Regions from separate parts of the Pantoea sp. E956-1 genome, predicted to be linked through region 3. Evidence: predicted binding sites of a transcription regulator. Region 3 holds the regulator's gene; each other region holds the start of a gene.

Region 1 (4,801 bases), on a different contig from region 3:
CCACCCGATGACCTTCCAGCCGCAGCCGGTTCATCAACGCCAGGATTTCCGGACGCACGTCAACGAATACCGCCTGCCAGCCAGCGGCAAACTGTTCATAGCTCAGCGCGATTTCCAGCTTTTCACACAGCGCCAGCGCGAAATCTTCATCGCTGATCTCGCCACGTTCGTGCTGTTCAAACGCCTCATCCATCTGGAAATGGCTTTGCAGCGAGGCCAGCGGCACACGACTAAGGTCACTCCAGACACCCAGCACGCGGTTAAAGTCGATATCGATAATCACATTGCCCAAATCAAAGATATACAGCATGGTGTGTCTCCTTCTGTTCCCTGGAGTATTCACTCTAGCGGCAAAAGCGCAGGCTGAACAGGCACTCGCGGAGAGAAAAGCGTAAACGGCAGCGGGCAGCTAAAAAGCGCGACAGATCCCACAAATAATCGCTGGCCCGGCTGAAGAGGCAGGAATTTCAGGCAAAAAAAAGCCCCGCAGGCGGGGCTCTTTATCAGCTAAAGGCGCAATTATGCGTCTTTAGGACCACGTGATGCACGTTTACGGTCGTTTTCAGTCAGGTGACGTTTACGGATACGCACTGACTGTGGTGTAACTTCTACCAGTTCGTCATCATCGATGAACTCGATCGCCTGCTCAAGGGTCATCTTGATTGGCGGAACCAGAGTCGTGGCTTCATCAGTACCTGAAGCACGCATGTTGGTCAGTTTCTTACCGGTCAGGCAGTTAACTGTCAGGTCGTTAGAACGGCTGTGAATACCGATGATCTGGCCTTCATAGACTTCTGCACCGTGACCCAGGAACAGCTTACCGCGGTCCTGCAGGCTGAACAGTGCAAACGCAACTGCTTTACCCTGACCGTTGGAGATCAGTACGCCGTTCTGACGCTGGCCCACTTCGCCCGGACGAATGTCATCGTAGTGGCTGAAGGTAGAGTAGAGCAGACCGGTACCGGAAGTCATGGTCATGAATTCGTTACGGAAGCCGATCAGACCACGGCTTGGGATCACGTAGTCGAGACGTACGCGGCCTTTGCCATCCGGATCCATGTTTTTCAGATCGCCCTTACGCTCACCCATGGCTTGCATGACTGAACCCTGGTTGTTCTCTTCGATATCCAGCGTAACGTTCTCGAATGGCTCCTGTTTACGGCCATCGATTTCGCGGAAGATAACTTTCGGACGGGATACCGCCAGTTCGAAACCTTCACGACGCATGTTTTCGATCAGAACTGACAGGTGAAGCTCACCACGACCTGATACGCGGAACGCGTCAGCATCTTCGGTTTCTTCAACGCGCAGTGCCACGTTGTGAACCAGTTCTTTGTTCAGACGCTCAAGGATCTGACGTGAAGTCACGTACTTACCTTCTTTACCGCAGAACGGTGAGGTGTTGACGTTAAAGAACATGGTTACGGTTGGCTCATCAACGCTCAGTGCTGGCAGCGCCTGCACGTTCTGTGGATCACAGATGGTGTCAGAGATGTTCAGCTCGCCCAGACCGGTGATAGCAATGATATCGCCCGCTTCTGCCAGGTCGCTGTCGATACGCTCAAGACCCAGGTGAGTCAGGACTTTACCGACTTTACCGTTACGGGTTTTGCCTTCGCTATCAATGATAGTGACTTGCTGGTTAGGCTTAACTTTACCGCGCTTGATACGGCCAATGCCGATCACGCCCAGGTAGTTGTTGTAGTCCAGCTGAGAGATTTGCATCTGCAGTGGGGCGTCAGCCTCAACCTGCGGAGGTGCAACGTGGTCGACGATCGCCTGATACAGCGGGGTCATATCGTCAGCCATGTCGGTGTGCTCAAGACCTGCAATACCATTCAGCGCAGAGGCGAAAATGATAGGGAAGTCGAGCTGCTCATCAGTAGCATCCAGGTTAACGAACAGGTCAAATACCTGATCAACAACCCAATCCGGACGCGCACCAGGGCGGTCTACTTTGTTGATAACCACAATCGGCTTCAGACCATGCGCGAACGCTTTTTTGGTCACGAAGCGGGTTTGCGGCATAGGGCCATCCATCGCATCTACAACCAGCAGCACCGAGTCCACCATGGACATGACGCGCTCAACTTCACCACCGAAGTCGGCGTGTCCCGGGGTATCAACGATGTTGATACGGTAGTCATTCCACTTAATGGCGGTGTTTTTTGCGAGGATGGTAATCCCACGCTCTTTCTCCAAATCATTGGAGTCCATCACGCGCTCTGTTGCTTCGGTACGGGCATCAAAAGTACCGGATTGTTGCAGCAGTTTGTCAACCAGGGTGGTCTTTCCATGGTCAACGTGCGCGATGATGGCGATGTTACGCAAATTTTCGATCACAGCTTTGCCTCAGGCATTAGAAATAGCGCGTTATTGTACACTGATTAAGCGGAAGACTGAACACGATCACACTTTTCACTGAAAGTTTATTGCATGGAGGCCAATTTGCCCTGTTACCGGTGCAGAAAATGCACTAAGTTGGTCCTATGCACCAAAATAGTGCCACCGGATGACCACTAAGCACCACCATGGTGCAATAAAACGATCGTGGTGCAGCCGCTTTATGACAAAAAGGTGCACCACAAGGCGATTTAAGCAACATCAAAAAAGTTGGCACAGAATTCGCTTTATTTAAATCAAGCGTAAACGCCAGACAGATGTCGGTTGAAGAGCGTGCCGGAAGAGGTAGGTCAGGGAGTTGTTTTCCCGCAACGTATTCCGGAAACGACGTTTCCTCGCCATGTAGATAATGAAAGACCCTTTCCAGGAGAGTTGAGTATGTCCGCTGAACACGTTCTCTCGATGATGAACGAGCATGAAGTTAAGTTTGTTGACCTGCGTTTTACCGATACCAAAGGTAAAGAACAGCACGTTACGATCCCTGCTCACCAGGTTAACGCTGACTTCTTCGAAGAAGGCAAAATGTTCGATGGTTCGTCTATTGGCGGCTGGAAAGGCATTAACGAATCAGACATGGTGCTGATGCCTGACGCCACCACGGCGGTCATGGATCCTTTCTTCGAAGATTCTACGCTGATCATCCGTTGTGACATCCTCGAGCCAGGCACCATGCAGGGCTACGACCGCGATCCACGCTCTATCGCTAAGCGCGCTGAAGATTTCCTGCGCTCTTCCGGTATCGCGGATACCGTGCTGTTTGGACCAGAACCAGAATTCTTCCTGTTCGATGACATCCGTTTCGGCTCATCGACTTCCGGTTCACACGTTGCCATCGACGATATCGAAGCAGCATGGAACACCGGTAAAGAGTACGAAGGCGGTAACAAAGGTCACCGTCCAGGTCTGAAAGGCGGCTACTTCCCGGTTCCACCGGTTGACTCATCACAGGACATCCGTTCTGCCATGTGTCTGACCATGGAGCAGATGGGCCTGGTTGTTGAAGCGCATCACCACGAAGTGGCGACCGCGGGTCAGAACGAAGTGGCAACCCGCTTCAATACCATGACCAAAAAAGCGGACGAAATTCAGATCTACAAATATGTGGTTCACAACGTTGCGCACGCTTACGGCAAAACCGCGACCTTTATGCCGAAGCCAATGTTTGGCGACAACGGTTCAGGCATGCACTGCCATATGTCACTCTCCAAAGGTGGCCAGAACCTGTTTGCCGGCGATAAGTACGGCGGCCTGTCTGAAATGGCGCTGTTCTACATCGGCGGTATCATCAAGCACGCTAAAGCGATCAACGCCCTGGCGAACCCGACCACCAACTCTTACAAGCGTCTGGTCCCGGGTTACGAAGCACCGGTTATGCTGGCTTACTCTGCCCGTAACCGTTCAGCCTCAATCCGTATTCCGGTTGTTGCCAGCCCGAAAGCGCGTCGTATCGAAGCGCGCTTCCCGGATCCAGCGGCTAACCCATACCTGGCGTTCACCGCACTGCTGATGGCTGGCCTGGATGGCATCATCAACAAAATCCATCCTGGCGATGCGATGGACAAAAACCTGTATGACCTGCCACCGGAAGAAGAAGCTGAGATTCCAAAAGTTGCAGGCTCTCTGGAAGAAGCGCTGAATGCACTGAACGAAGACCGCGAGTTCCTGACCCGCGGCGGTGTATTCACTGACGAATCGATCGATGCTTACATCGAACTGCGTAAAGCAGAGATGGATCGCGTTCGCATGACGCCACACCCGGTTGAGTTTGAGCTTTACTACAGCGTTTAACTGGTCAGACGTTTTTTGTTGCCGTGGAAACTTTTAGCCCATCTTCGGATGGGCTTTTTTCTCCGCGAATTCACCGTTCATTCGCCCTCTTTTCGGCTTAAAGACTAAAATGCACCTCTTTAGTGCAGAGGAACGTTGTATGGCAACTGGCTCTCTGCCCGATGCAGGGCAGATTCTCAACGCATTAATCAACAGTATTTTGTTGGTGGATAACGATCTGGTTATTCATTACGCCAACCCGGCGGCGCAGCAATTACTGGCGCAAAGCTCACGCAAATTGTTCGGCACGCCGTTACCGGAATTAACCGGCTACTTTTCGCTGAATATCGAGGTGATGCGCGAGAGTCTTGAGGCTGGCCAGGGATTTACTGACAGTGAGGTCACGCTGGTGGTAGATGGTCGCGCGCACATTATGTCGCTGACCGCCCAGCGGTTACCCGATGGCTTAATCCTGATGGAAATGGCGCCGATGGATAATCAGCGTCGTCTCAGTCAGGAGCAGTTACAGCACGCCCAGCAGGTGGCCGCTCGCGATCTGGTTCGCGGCCTGGCCCATGAGATTAAAAATCCGCTGGGAGGATTGCGCGGCGCGGCACAGCTTCTATCCCGC
Region 2 (4,801 bases), on a different contig from region 3:
AGCATTCTCGCCGTGGCTGTTTACATCCAGACCTTCACGCTCATGCTCTTCCGGAACGCGCAGACCGACAATCAAATCAGCCAGCTTGAAGCCGATGAAGGCGACAACGCCTGACCAGACGATAGTCAGGCCCACGCTGAAGAGCTGTACCCAGACCTGATGGCCCATGGTGACACCCTCTGCATAACCAACGCCGCCCAGTGAAGAGGAGGCAAACACGCCAGTCAGGATACAGCCGACAATGCCGCACACGCCATGCACGCCGAACACATCGCAGGGATCATCCACGCGCAGCCATTTTTTCAGGGTGGTCACGCCCCACAGTCCCGCCAGTCCGCCGACCAGACCGATGATTAATGCACCGCCGACGCCGACATAACCACAGGCAGGCGTAATCGCTACCAGCCCGGCAATAAAGCCTGAACAGGCACCCAGCAGCGAAGGCTTACCACGTACCGCCCACTCGCCAAAGGTCCATGACAATACCGCGCCCGCTGTTGCGACAACGGTGTTCAGGAAGGCCAGCGCCGCGATTTCGTTTGCTGCAGAAGCAGAACCGGCGTTGAAACCGAACCAGCCGACATACAGAATGGCAGTACCCGTGAATACCATCGGCAGATTGTGTGGTTTGAAGGCCTCTTTACCAAAGCCCGCGCGTTTGCCCACCAGATAAGCACCCACCAGACCGGCAACAGCGGCGTTAATGTGCACCACGGTGCCGCCAGCAAAGTCCAGCGCGCCATCCTGTGCCAGGAAACCACCAGCCCACACCATGTGCGCGATAGGCAGGTAAGCCAGGGTGAGCCAGACGCCGACAAAAATCAGTACAGCAGAGAAGCGAATACGTTCAGCGATAGCACCGACAATCAGGCCCACCGTGATACAGGCAAACGAGGCCTGGAACGCGACGTGAATATACTGATAGAAGCTGCCCATGACGGCGGTCAGCTGAATGTTTTTCAGCATCACCCAGTTAAAGCTGCCAAAGAATGCGTTGCCTTCACTGAACGCCAGTGAATAGCCGTAAACCATCCACAACACGCAGACCAGTGAGAAGGTGACGGCAACCTGGGTCAGCATCGACAGCACGTTTTTACCGCGAATCAAACCACCGTAAAACAGCGCGATACCTGGAATTGACATAAACAGCACCAGCGCGGTGCAAATCATCATAAATGCGTTATCAGCCTTGTCCGCAACGGCAGGCGCAGCCATCGCGAGTGAGGGTAACAGTGCCAGGCTGGTGAGGCCCAACTTAGCGAAAATTCTATTCATTTTTATTCCATCCCATCACAGTACTGAGTCTTTATTACAGAGCGGCTTCGTCGGTCTCGCCGGTACGAATACGGATGACGCGCTGCAGTTCAGCTACGAAAATTTTACCGTCGCCAATTTTGCCGGTGTAAGCCGCTTTACTGATGACATCCACCACTTCGTCTAACTGATCGTCGGCAATAGCGATATCAATTTTGACCTTAGGCAGGAAGTTCACGCTGTACTCTGCGCCACGATAAAGCTCTGCATGGCCCTTCTGACGGCCAAAACCTTTCACCTCGGAGACGGTCAGTCCCTGAATGCCGATAGAGGATAAAGCTTCACGCACATCCTCCAGCTTGAATGGCTTAATTACGACGGTAACCAGCTTCATTGGATCCCCTCCAGCGAGTAAATAAGTAACGTTTACGGACACGCAGGGATATAAGCAAAGCCTGTGCCAGAGTGTGAAAATAACGGTAATCAGTTATTCAGGCGAGACGCGGCAAGGGATGCTTTAAAGAGGATTACAAACAGAGAGGTCACGGAGCGGGAATGGCAGCATAGGGCTGCACTCCTTTGGTGCTTAAGGCGTCAAAGGAGTGCATTTATACAGATTAATCTGATAAAAGCGCGCAAAAAAGGTGCAAGTCAGCTTTCAGTTGTTACAGCGACGCCCGATGCCAGATCTTCGCCTGCCTGTTGCAGCTGATACATCTGCCAGTAACGCCCCTGCATCGCCAGCAGTTGCTGATGGGTGCCCTGCTCGACTACGCGACCACGATGCAGCACCAGAATCTTGTCCGCTTCAGTAATCGTTGAGAGGCGGTGAGCAATCACTACCAGCGTGCTGTGCTGGCGCAGGGCCGTCAGCGTCTGCTGAATGGCCTGCTCCGTGCCAGAGTCGATATTGGCTGTCGCCTCATCGAGGATCAGTATCTGCGGCAGATCAACCAGCACCCGGGCCAGTGCCAGCAGCTGCTTCTGCCCGACCGACAGATTGTTGCCCTGCTCGCCCAGCCGGGTATGAATCCCCTCCGGCAACGCCTGCGCCAGCGGCGCCAGCTGCACCTGTTCCAGCACCGTCCAGACGGCCTCTTCACTGATATCGCGTCCCAGCCTCACATTCGCCAGCAGCGTATCGGCCAGCACCACCGGATCCTGCTGCACCATCGCAATACCGCGTCGCAGCACGGCATGGCTCAGGTCACTAATGGGTCGATCATCAATGCGGATCTCGCCACGCGTCACCGGGTAGTAACCCATTAACAGATTCGCCAGCGTGCTTTTACCGCTGCCGGTATGTCCCACCAGCGCCACAAACTCGCGTGGGGCAACCTCAAGATTGATATCACTGAGCACATCGCGGTTTTCGCGGTAGGCAAAACTCAGATTGTTCAGGGTGATATGACCTGAAGTCAGCGGGCGCTGATCGGCACCATACTGCTGCTGTGCGGCATCCATCAGTTCAAAAATACGCTCGCCTGAAACTACCGCCTGCTGCAGCATCGATTGCTGAGTGGTCAGCTCAATCAGCGGCTCATTCAGACGCCCCAGATAGGTAATAAAGGCATAGAGTACCCCCACTTCAAACACGCCAGGCATCGAGAAACTAAACAGGATCAGCAGCCCGCACAGCACCATCGCTGAAAACAGGCTCAACAGCGGACGCAGCAGAAAACCATCCAGACGCAGCGTTTCCATTCGCGCCAGATAGTGAGAGCGGCTCGCTTCGCCCATTCGCTCACCAAATCGCGCCTGCTGACGAAACTGCTGGATCACGCTCATACCGCTTATCACTTCGTTAAAGCCATTATTGATGTCTGCCAGATAGCTGCGAACGCGGCGGGCAATGGGCGTGCTGTAGCGCTGATAGATGAACATCACCACCAGTACCAGCGGAAAGATCACCATCGCCACCAGCGCCATGCGCCAGTCAAGGCTGAACATCGCCACCATCATGGCACCGACCAGCGCGGCACTGCGCAGCACGGTTGAAACCACGGTGACGTAGAGATCGCGGATTACTTCGGTGTCATTAGTCACGCGCGAAATAAGCTGCCCGACCGGCTGAGTATCAAAGGCACTCAGCGGCTGACAGAGTGCGGCATTCATCACGTCACTGCGTAATCGCTGTACCACACCGATAGCGGCACGGTTGAACAACAGCGCCTGCCAGTAATGCAGCCCGGCGGCCAGCAGCTGAAGCAGGATAAAACTGACCACCAGTCCGGCAACTACCCCCCAGGGCATCTGATGTTTCGCCACCAGGTTATCGATAAAGTAGCTGACCAGCACCGGCCCGGTCACTTCCGCTGCGGCAGCGATCCACAGCATCCCTACCGCCAGCGACAGGGATTTACGCCACGGCTTACCGTAGCTCAGCAGACGCTTCAGGGTTGGCCACAAGCGTGCAGACTTAGCCATGCGGCACTCCTTTCTCATTTTCATCATCATCCAGCGCTGCTTCCAGTTGCTGGTAACGGTACATGTCCCGATACCAGCCAGCGCTGGCGGTGAGCGCGTCGTGGTCACCCCGCTGCGCCACCCTGCCCTGCTGCAGGACCAGGATTTCACTGGCTTCCGTCAGTGCCGATAAGCGGTGCGCGCTGATAATCAGCGTGCGTCCCTGACCCCAGATGCGCAGGTTATGCAGGATTTCGTGTTCGGTACGGCCATCCACTGCAGAAAGCGCGTCGTCCAGAATCAGGATTTCCGCATTCAGCAGCAGCGCCCGGGCAATCGAAAGACGTTGCTTCTGTCCACCTGACAGCATCACACCGCGCTCTCCGACTTCCGTTTCATAGCCCTGCGGCAGACGCAGGATATCGTCATGAACGCAGGCCAGCGTAGCGGCATGTTCAATCTCCTGCTGGGTTGCGCCCGGTTTCCCCAGTGCAATATTGTTCGCCACACTGTCTGAGAACAGGAACGGTGTCTGGCTGACCACGGCCAGGCGGCTGCGCCAGCTGTCCAGCCGCAACTGTGGCAGCGGGATTTGGTGATAGCGGATATCGCCCTGCTGAATATCAAAGTGGCGCTGAATCAGGCTGAGCAGCGTGCTTTTGCCACTGCCGGTTGGCCCGCACAGCCCCAGCATCTCGCCGGGTTTCAGCTGGAAGCTGACATCGCTTAACACCGGACCCGCGCTGGCTGGATAGTGGAAGGCGCGAATGGCGACCTGCAGCGTACCCGGTTCGGGTGGCAGTGACTTGTCGCCATCTTCCACCGCCGGTGCTTCCGCCAGCAGCGCGCCGATGCGGCTCCAGGCGGCACTGCCGCGTTCAACAATATTAAACATCCACGCCAGCGCCAGCATCGGCCAGATCATCAGGCCGAGATACATCACAAAGCTGGTGAGCTGACCCAGCGTCATCTGGCCATGCCAGACCAGCCAGCTACCGCCGCCAATCGCCAGCAGGTTTGAGAAGCCGATAGCGATATAGATAGTGGGATCGAAACGGGCATCGACCCGCGCCACGCGCAGGTTTTTTTCACCGGTATCGCGGGCAATGTCGGAAAATTGCTGCGACTGATGCTGTTCAAG
Region 3 (4,801 bases):
GCACTCTCCAGCGACAGATTTTTACTGGAGAGGGGATGCAGACGGCGCGTATCGCTGTAGCGACGAATCAGGGTGTTGCGATCGGCGTCGAGAAACAGCAGCTGAGGTGAAAATGTGTCGGGCAGATTATTCAGGGCGGTTTCGAAAATTTCCGGGGATTCAGGCATATTACGCACGTCGATGCTGACCGCCGCCGAAATATTGCGCTCAGCCAGCGAGTGAGCTAACTCAGGCAGCAGAACGACCGGCAGGTTATCAACGCAGTAGAACCCCATATCTTCCAGCGCACGGAGCGCCACTGACTTCCCCGAGCCTGAACGACCGCTAACGATCATCAGCACCATGACCTTCTCTCCCGTTTTAAAACCGGCACCCGGCCGGTAAAGACGCGTTACTGCTCCGACTGGACTTCCGTAATAATGGCATAGAGCTCTTCATCACTCTGCGCTGCGCGCAAACGACGGCAAACCGTTTTATCTGCCAGACGCTTTGCCACCAGTGACAGGGTGTGCAGATGTGTTTTGCACTGGTCAGCCGGAACCAGTAAGGCAAACAACAGATCGACCGGCTGGTTATCAACGGCATCAAACGCAATCGGCTGTTCGAGGCTGATAAACACCCCAACCGCACGCAGCGTATCCTCTTCCAGCTTGCCGTGCGGGATGGCTATCCCGTTACCAATACCGGTACTGCCCATGCGTTCGCGGGTCAGAATCGCTTCGAAAAGCGTCTGGTGCGGCAGGTTGAGCTGCTTAGCGGCCAGTTCGCTGATGATTTCCAGCGCACGTTTTTTGCTCTGGCAGTGGACGCCGCTGCGGGTGCAGTCTGGCGAAAGCACTGTGCTCAATTCCAGTGTAAGATCGTTGTTCATTATCGTTTCACTTGCGTGTTCACCAGGCCATTCAACGCCAGCGCGTATTGACGCGTGTGACAAACGGCGCCTGCTTAGATGACAAAACGGGGCGGATTATCCGCCCCATCCTGTCGGCTCTGCGCGCCAGGCGCGCGTCGCTAGCGTGAAGGTTAGTGTTTTTTCAGTTTATCTTTGTGTTTGGTCAGCTGACGGGCGAGCTTATCGATCAGTCCGTCAATGGCCGCATACATATCTTCCGCTTCTGATGTGGCGTGCAGCTCGCCACCATTCACGTGTAGTGTTGCGTCAGCCACCTGCGTGACTTTCTCAACCTTCAGGACAATATAGACCTGATTGATATGTTCAAAATAGTGTTCCAGTTTGGCAAATTTACCGTTGACGAATTCACGCAGAGGTGGAGTGATTTCAACGTGTTGCCCGGTCAGGTTCAGCTGCATAGGTCTTCCTTCTCATTTCTTTCAAACCAGTTGTTTACGCTGGTTCGATGGCGGGATGGATAAAGACTCACGATATTTGGCGACGGTACGCCGTGCCACCATGATCCCCTGATCAGATAACATGGAGGTCAGTTTACTGTCGCTCAAGGGTTTGGCTGGATTTTCCGCCGAAATTAATTTTTTCACCAGGGCTCGAATCGCGGTAGAGGAGGCTTCACCGCCACCTTCCGTATTAACGTGACTGGAGAAAAAGTACTTCAGTTCAAAAATGCCACGCGGGCTGTGCAGATACTTTTGCGTGGTAACGCGGGAGATGGTCGATTCGTGCATCTCAACGGCCTGGGCAATATCCGCCAGCACCATCGGGCGCATAAATTCTTCACCCTGCTCGAAAAAGGCCTGCTGCTGTTCAACAATACAGCGTGTCACTTTCAGCAGCGTATCATTGCGGCTTTCCAGACTCTTAATCAGCCAGCGGGCTTCCTGCAGATTACTGCGAATGAACTGGCTGTCGCTGTCGTTCCGCGTCGCGCCGCTCATTGCCGCATAGTGCTGATTGATCTTCAGACGAGGCACGCTATCGGCATTGAGTTCAACCGTCCAGCGGCTGCCGACCTTGCGCACCAGCACATCGGGAATGACATATTCTGGTTCGCCGGTGTTGATTGACTGACCCGGACGCGGATCCAGCGACTGGATCAGCAGCATCGCCTCTTTCAGCACCTCTTCTTTGAGGCGCGTGACCCGCATCAGGCTGCGGAAATCGTGGTTTGCCAGCAGATCGAGATGTTCGCTGACGATCAGGCGCGCCTCTGCCAGCATCGGCGTTTCGGGCGCATATTGTGAAAGCTGCACCAGCAGGCAGTCACGCAGATCGCGCGCGCCGACACCAATCGGGTCAAAGCGCTGAATGCGTTTCAACACCGCTTCAACTTCATCCGCTTCGAGCTCATCATCACCTATGCTGTCAAGGATCTCCTCAAGCGAAACGGTGAGATATCCGGTGTCATCAATAGCATCGACAATAGAGGTGGCAATGGCGCGATCGGTATCACTGAAAGGCGTCAGGCCGACCTGCCACATCAGATAATCCTGCAGCGACTGCGTCGTTTCGCCCTGATAAACCGGTAACTCATCATCCTGGTAATCGGTGCCGGTGCCGGAAGGCGTGCCCGCGGTATAGATCTCATCCCAGGTTGCATCCAGCGGCAGTTCATCAGGCATCTCTTTCTGCTCAAGCGCTTCACGTGTATCCAGCGCCTCGGCCTCTGAAGACTCCCGTGAATCGATCTCTTCATGCAGGTCAGTCTGCTCCAGCAGCGGATTACTTTCCAGCGCAAGCTGAAGCTCCTGCTGGAGTTCAAGCGTAGAGAGTTGCAACAGGCGAATCGCCTGTTGCAACTGCGGAGTCATTGCCAGCTGTTGGCTGAACCTGAGTTGTAAACCTTGCTTCATAGACAGGATGATCGTTCCCAGGTAAACATCGGTATTAACGACACCTTATCAGAGTCTGAACTCTTCACCCAAATAAACCCGCTTAACCTGCTCATCCGCAAGAATTTCATTCGGTGTGCCGTGCGCGATCAGGTGACCCTGGCTGACGATATAAGCCCGCTCACAGACCGCTAACGTTTCGCGTACGTTATGGTCGGTAATCAGCACACCGAGGCCGCTGTCACGCAGATGCTCAATGATTTTCTTAATGTCGATAACGGAGATGGGGTCAACACCGGCAAAAGGTTCATCCAGCAGGATAAATTTAGGATTAGCCGCCAGCGCCCGCGCAATCTCAACACGACGTCGCTCCCCCCCCGAAAGTGCCTGGCCCATGCTGTCGCGCAGGTGCTCAATGTGAAACTCTTCCATCAGCTCACGGGCGCGATCCTGGCGTTGCTCTTCGGTCAGATCGTCACGGATCTGCAAGACCGCCATCAGGTTATCGTAGACGCTGAGGCGACGGAAGATCGATGCCTCCTGCGGCAGATAGCCGATGCCACGACGCGCACGCGCATGCAGCGGCAGGATGCTGATATCTTCATCATCAATAATAATGCGGCCAGCGTCACGCGGCACAATGCCCACCACCATGTAAAAGGTGGTGGTTTTACCGGCACCGTTCGGGCCCAGCAGGCCGACAATTTCGCCGGATTTTACCTGCAGGCTGACATCTTCTACCACGCGACGGCCCTTATATGCCTTCGCCAGGTTTTCTGCGATTAATGTGGCCATAGCTATCAGTTACTCTTCTTTCCGCTGTTGGACGAACCTTTGTCCTGAAGTTGCGACGGCACCAGTACAGTCGTGACGCGCTTGTTCTGGCCCTGACTGAAAGCCTGCATTTTCTGCTCTTTCACCAGGTAGGTAATACGATCGCCTTTGATGTTGCTGTCCTGCTGCTCAATGAAGGCATTGCCGGTCAGTTCAACGAAATCGTTAGCCAGTTCGTAATGCAGTTTGGCGGCATGGCCCTGTACCGGCTTACCGCTGTCCTGCATCTGATAGAAGGTGGCGGGATTACCGTAGGCGTCTACGATGGTTTTCTTACTGTCGCCGCCCGGACGGGTCACCACCACTTTATCTGCCGTGATTTTAATTGAGCCCTGCGTCACGATGACATTGCCGGTAAAGGTCGCGACATTGCCTTGCAAATCCAGCGCCTGATTCTGCGAGTCAATGTTGACGGGCTTGTCCGAGTCACCGGTCAGAGCCAGCGCCGGAACGCTGGTTGCCAGCAGCAGGCTGGCCACTAAAAGCTTCAGGCTATTTTTGTTCATTTTGAATTTCATAAGAGGTTTTGACCTTCTCGATTAACTCGGCGTTTTTTGTCCGTAAATTGCCGCGCATTTTCATGCCGGTGGAGTTAAAACTGCGGCCATACAATGTCACCTGGTCATCAGAGGTAACGTCCTGAGTGACAAGATTAATCTGGGCGTTATCGGTTTTGATCCGCTCAAGCTGAGAATCCTGCGTCAGCGTATTCAGTTCAACATGGCCATACAGGTAAAGCATACGATCTTTGGTGAGCTTTGCTTTATCCGCGCGTAACGTCCAGGTAGGGATTTTGTTCTCATCAAAGGTGGTCATGACCGGATTGTCGAACCAGCTCAGTTCATCATCCGAGAAATAGGTCACTTTGTCAGAGACCAGTTTATATGACAGCGCGCCCTGCGGGTTGTAAACCACAGTGTGTGAATCAGCACTGGTATAGGTCGGTGACTGAGTGTCCATCCCGACTGGTGTGCCATCATCATCCTGGTTAGTAAGATTCCAGCCGATCAAAACCAGTGCAATCAAGGTCAGAATCAGCGTTATCCAACGCCTGCTTTTACTCATACTGATTGCCCTTTGGCATCCTCAAATTTGTTCTGCGCCATTAAGATCAGATCACATACTTCACGCACTGCACCGCGTCCACCGGCAATCCGCGTGACATAGTGCGCGCGCGGTAACAGGATCGGATGTGCATCTGCTACCGCCACGCTTAATCCTA

Evidence for each region. The regulator sigma-54, encoded in region 3, starts transcription at its own class of promoters, with help from an activator protein. The targets are predictions, from matches to a motif close to GTTGGCACANNTTTCGCTNT.
Region 1: the regulator sigma-54 is predicted to act here: its motif matches at 2,613-2,632, upstream of glnA (glutamate--ammonia ligase).
Region 2: the regulator sigma-54 is predicted to act here: its motif matches at 1,700-1,719, upstream of glnK (P-II family nitrogen regulator).

The regions. Positions count from the first base shown of each region.
Region 1 is NZ_CEUYZP010000016.1:101,432-106,232, forward strand. Features, by position in the region: gene yihX (glucose-1-phosphatase) at 1-310, opposite strand, end outside; gene typA (ribosome-dependent GTPase TypA) at 520-2,343, opposite strand; gene glnA (glutamate--ammonia ligase) at 2,782-4,191, shown strand; gene glnL (nitrogen regulation protein NR(II)) at 4,331-4,801, shown strand, end outside.
Region 2 is NZ_CEUYZP010000015.1:69,278-74,078, reverse strand. Features, by position in the region: gene amtB (ammonium transporter AmtB) at 1-1,275, opposite strand, end outside; gene glnK (P-II family nitrogen regulator) at 1,310-1,648, opposite strand; gene AC0T7J_RS23695 (SmdB family multidrug efflux ABC transporter permease/ATP-binding protein) at 1,906-3,681, opposite strand; gene AC0T7J_RS23690 (SmdA family multidrug ABC transporter permease/ATP-binding protein) at 3,674-4,801, opposite strand, start outside.
Region 3 is NZ_CEUYZP010000005.1:57,272-62,072, forward strand. Features, by position in the region: gene rapZ (RNase adapter RapZ) at 1-344, opposite strand, end outside; gene ptsN (PTS IIA-like nitrogen regulatory protein PtsN) at 392-871, opposite strand; gene hpf (ribosome hibernation promoting factor) at 1,024-1,311, opposite strand; gene rpoN (RNA polymerase factor sigma-54) at 1,333-2,766, opposite strand; gene lptB (LPS export ABC transporter ATP-binding protein) at 2,815-3,540, opposite strand; gene lptA (lipopolysaccharide ABC transporter substrate-binding protein LptA) at 3,546-4,097, opposite strand; gene lptC (LPS export ABC transporter periplasmic protein LptC) at 4,072-4,644, opposite strand; gene kdsC (3-deoxy-manno-octulosonate-8-phosphatase KdsC) at 4,641-4,801, opposite strand, start outside.